2 regions of the Sphingomonas abietis genome follow, and region 1 is predicted to be linked to the other one. Evidence: riboswitches for the same ligand, from Rfam matches in the RefSeq annotation. Region 1 holds a riboswitch; the other holds the start of a gene.
What was found. A riboswitch is a leader RNA that binds a small molecule or an ion and turns the genes downstream of it on or off. The one in region 1 is predicted to bind cobalamin.
Positions count from the first base shown of each region.

Region 1 (2,195 bases):
CGGCTGGCGCATCCGGTCGAGCTCGCCAAGGCGATGCTCGATACCACGCCGGACTGGGGGCCGGACGCGGTGGACGCGGCGCTCGCCAAGGGCGACACGGTGCGCGCCCGGCTCGACATGCCGGTCGCGGTCTATCTGCTTTACTGGACAGCTTATGCCAATGCCGACGGCAAGGTGACCTTCCTCGCCGATCCCTATGGCTGGGACGGACAACTCGCCGATCGGCTGGCGACCAGCGCCAACCGCGCCAAGACCATGACCGCCGCCCAATGAGAAACGGGACCATCATGACCATCCGCTCTTCCGTGCTGATCCTGCTCGCCGGCATCACGCTCCTCGCGGGCTGCCACAAGACTCCTGAAGCACCACCCGAAAACCAGACCACGGAGCCGGCTGCGCCGCCGCCGCCCCTCCCGGTCGCGCCTGCGCCCGAGCCCGTGGTCGCACCGCCCAAGCCGGTGGTCGCCAAGCCCAAGCCCGCCCCCGAACCGACGGCGGATCAGCAGATGAGCGATGATGCCGATGCGGTGGGCATGACATCGCGCACCTCGTCAGCCGCCAATGACGCGAACGCAGCCGGTAACAGCCAATAGGCCACAGGGGACGCTTTCGGCCCCACGCAACGCAATCCTCATCGGGATATGAAGACATAAGGATGTCTTTATATCCCGATTGACAGCCACGCCGCGCCGGTGTCTAACCCGTCGCGTCGAGGTTCCCCGCTCCAGCGATGGCGGCGGGGCTAAGACGGGAAGCCGGTGGCGCCTTCGGGCGGAATCCGGCGCTGCCCCCGCAACTGTAAGCGGTGAGCGGCGGCCCCTTATCGTGTCACTGGCGGATCCGTCCGCCGGGAAGACCGGGGCCGGCGTGTTGACCCGCGAGCCAGGAGACCTGCCTCGTCGCGATAACGTTCCTCGGACGGGGGTGCCTCCGGTGGATCGCGCGACCAGCGCCTGGCGTCGTGCCTTCGCACGCGTCGACGATATCGCGCGATGTCCGCTCGGCCTTCCGCCCTCATTGTGGTGCAAGGCCGATGCTGATCCCTCTCCCCTTCTACCCGATCCGAATGCGCAGGCGCGTCGCGTCGGCCTGACGCGGCGCGCCCGCGCCCCCTCTCACCATCCGTCACGACCACAACGGCAGGCCGATCCTGGTTTGCCGAAGGAGAAGAATCATGTCCGTTCTCGTTTCCAATCTCGGCTTTCCGCGCATCGGCGCCCGCCGTGAACTGAAGACCGCCGTCGAGGCCTATTGGGCCGGCAAGACCGACAAGGCCGCCCTGCTCGATACCGCGCGCAGCCTGCGCGCCGCCACCTGGGAGCGACAGGCGGCGCTCGGCCTCGACATCATGCCCTCCGGCGATTTCTCCTTCTACGATCAGGTGCTGGATGCCAGCGTGATGGTCGGCGCGATCCCCGCCCTCTATCGCGCGCTGGGCACCGCGGATTCGCTGGAAATCTATTTCGCGATGGCCCGCGGCCTCCAGACCGGGACGCAGGACGAGGCAGGCTGCGCCCATAGCCATGGTGGCGCCGCCGCCGACGTTCCCGCGCAGGAAATGACCAAGTGGTTCGACACCAACTATCACTACATGGTGCCGGAGGTGACGCCGAACCAGTCGTTCCAGCTCAGCTCGACCAAGGCGGTCGACGAGTTCCGGGAGGCCAAGGCGCTCGGCCATCACACCCGCCCCGTGATCCTTGGCCCGGTCACCTTCCTGCTGCTCGCCAAGTCCAAGCAGCCGGGCTTCGATCCGCTGACGCTGCTGCCGGCGATCCTGCCCGTCTATGTCGATCTGCTCCGCAAGCTGCAGAATGAAGGCGCCGACTGGGTGCAGATCGACGAGCCGGCGCTCGTCCTCGATCTCGACGATCGCCAGCGCGCGGCCTTTGCCACCGCCTATGATCGCTTCGCCAACGAACTGACCGGCCTCAAGCTGATGCTGGCCACCTATTTCGGCGCGCTCGGCGACAATCTCGCCGCCACGCTGGCCCTGCCGGTCGCCGGCCTGCACGTCGATCTCGTCCGCGCGCCCGAACAGCTGGATGCCGTACTCGCCGGTGCGCGCGAAGACCTGCTGCTGTCATTGGGCGTGATCGATGGCCGCAACATCTGGAAGGCCGACCTCTCCGCCCTGCTCGACCGGCTCGAGCCGATCGCCAAGGCGCGGCGCAAGCTGCTGATCGCGCCCTCCT
Region 1 is NZ_CP115174.1:1,580,686-1,582,880, reverse strand. It holds gene PBT88_RS07775 (L,D-transpeptidase family protein) at 1-273, shown strand, start outside; gene PBT88_RS07770 (hypothetical protein) at 288-593, shown strand; cobalamin riboswitch at 696-913, shown strand; gene metE (5-methyltetrahydropteroyltriglutamate--homocysteine S-methyltransferase) at 1,175-2,195, shown strand, end outside.

Region 2 (2,195 bases), 1.2 Mb from region 1:
GACGCCGCCGACCGGATGCAGACGCTGGAAAATGCCGGCGACGTGCGCGCCCGCCTCGCCAGGCTGCCCGGCCCCGAACTGCGCCCGGCCGGCGCCGACGACGCCCTGCCCGGCGCCGATGGCCCGCCGCGCTATGCGCTTCCGGCATCGGGCGAGGTCGCGACCGGATTCGGCGAGGTCGCCCCGTCGGGCGTGCGATCGCGCGGCCTGACGCTGGCCACCGCGCCGGGCGCCAGGGTCACGGCCCCGGCCGCGGGTATGATCGTCTTCGCCAAGCCCTTCCGCAGCTATGGCCAGGTCGTCATCATCGCCCATGGCGGCGGCTGGACGACCACCGTGACCGGGCTTGCCGCGATCGACGCGAAGGTCGGCCAGCGCGTGGCGCGGGGCGATGCCCTGGGCACTGCCGGCGCGAGCGTGCCGCTGATCACCACCGAATTGCGGCGCGACAACCACCCGATCGACATCGTCGCCATGGCCCAGGCGAACTGATCCGGGACGTCACGCCATCGGGATCACCGGTCAGCCGGCCGACACGGCCTGCGCGACGGAGGCGTGGTGCGGCGTCGGGCGGCCATGCTCGTCCACCGACACCATCGTGAACGCCGCCGTCGCCGCATGACGGCGTTCGCCGGTCAGCAGATTCTCCGCCCACAATTCGATCCCGATGCGGATCGAGCTGCGCCCGGCCTTCTGCACCTCCGAGATCGTCTCGATCATCTCGCCCTCGCGGATCGGCGAGCGGAAATCGATGCGATCGGAGGCCGCCATCACGATCACCGCGCGGCTGAACCGGGTCGCCGCGATGAACGCCGCCTTGCCCATCAGCTTGAGCGCATCGCCGCCATAGAGCGTGCCATAATGGTTGGTCTGGGTCGGGAAGACGATATCGACCATGCGCAGCCGGCCATCGGCGGCGGCGGCGAGGGCCGCGACCGGCGGCAGCGGCAACCGCGTCTCCGGGCCCTTGACCGCGACCAGCGTGAACGTCCCCCGCGTGCAGAGCCGGCGTTCCGCGCTGACCGTGCCCTCGGCGATCAGCTCGACCTCGATGTCGATCGAACTGCGCCCGACGCGGACGACATGGCCGCTCGCCTCGATGATGTCGCCGGTGTGGGCGGGCGCCGCGAAATCGATCTTCTCGGACGATGCCGTCACGAACGGCGCACGGCCGTGACGGGCCGCGACCAGAAACGCGATCTTGTCCATATGCGCCAACGCGACGCCGCCGAACAATGTGCCGTGGTGATTGGTATCACCCGGAAAAACCATGTCGATCAGTTGGATCGATGTGCCGTCGCCTGCTACCGCCATAGGTCTCGCTTCGCTCGCGCAATGCGGTCGGGCGCCGACGCGCGGCCAGCCGGGCACCCCGCGCAGGCCGATAGTCCGGCGGCCAGACCGGACACCCCGCCGGTGGTCGTTATCGCGTCGGAGGCAGGTCTCCTGGCTTGCGGATCGTCACGACCACCCAGGCCTTCCCGGCGCCGCACGGCACCAGTGACACCGAACAGGGTTGTCGCTCACCGCTTACAGTTGCGGGGGCAGCACCGGAATCCGCACCGGAGTGCATCACCGATTTCCCGTCTTAGCCTCATCCATGGGATGAGGAACCTCGACGCCCCGTCCTTCGCAACCGCACGCACCTGCGTCAAGCGCGTCCGTCCGGTTGCGCGCCATCCGGTCAACTTCACCCGACCACATGGGCATGGCTGCGCGCTTCGGAGAGGAAATGACGGCCAGCGGGGGACAGGCTCTTGTGTCGATAGGCGATCGCCATCCGGACGATGGGCTGCACATCGCTCAATTCGCAATAGCTCACGCCCTGGATCATCACCATCCGCATCGCCGCCGGCACCAGCGAAACCCCCAGTTCCGCCGCGACGAACGCCAGAACCGACGCGATCTGCGGCGCCGACTGGCCCAGTTCCGGCTCGAAGCCCGCCGTGCGACACGCCACCACCGCCGCATCGAAGATGCTCGGCCCCATGTCGCGCGGGGTCAGGACGAAGGCCTCGCCGGCCAGTTCCGACAGCGCCAGCACGCCGCGGGCCGCGGCGGGATGCGCCGATGGGAGAGCGGCCACCATCGGCTCCTCGTCGAGCACGTCGATGTGCAGACCGTCGAGTTCGACGGCATCCGGGCGGAGGAACGCCGCATCGAGCAGATCCTCCTGAAGCGAGGCGATGAGATCG
Region 2 is NZ_CP115174.1:397,279-399,473, reverse strand. It holds gene PBT88_RS01980 (murein hydrolase activator EnvC family protein) at 1-492, shown strand, start outside; gene PBT88_RS01975 (acyl-CoA thioesterase) at 523-1,272, opposite strand; cobalamin riboswitch at 1,420-1,632, opposite strand; gene PBT88_RS01970 (LysR family transcriptional regulator) at 1,691-2,195, opposite strand, start outside.
Region 2: it holds a riboswitch for cobalamin, as region 1 does, so the genes downstream of both, PBT88_RS01975 (acyl-CoA thioesterase) here and metE (5-methyltetrahydropteroyltriglutamate--homocysteine S-methyltransferase) in region 1, are expected to answer to the same signal.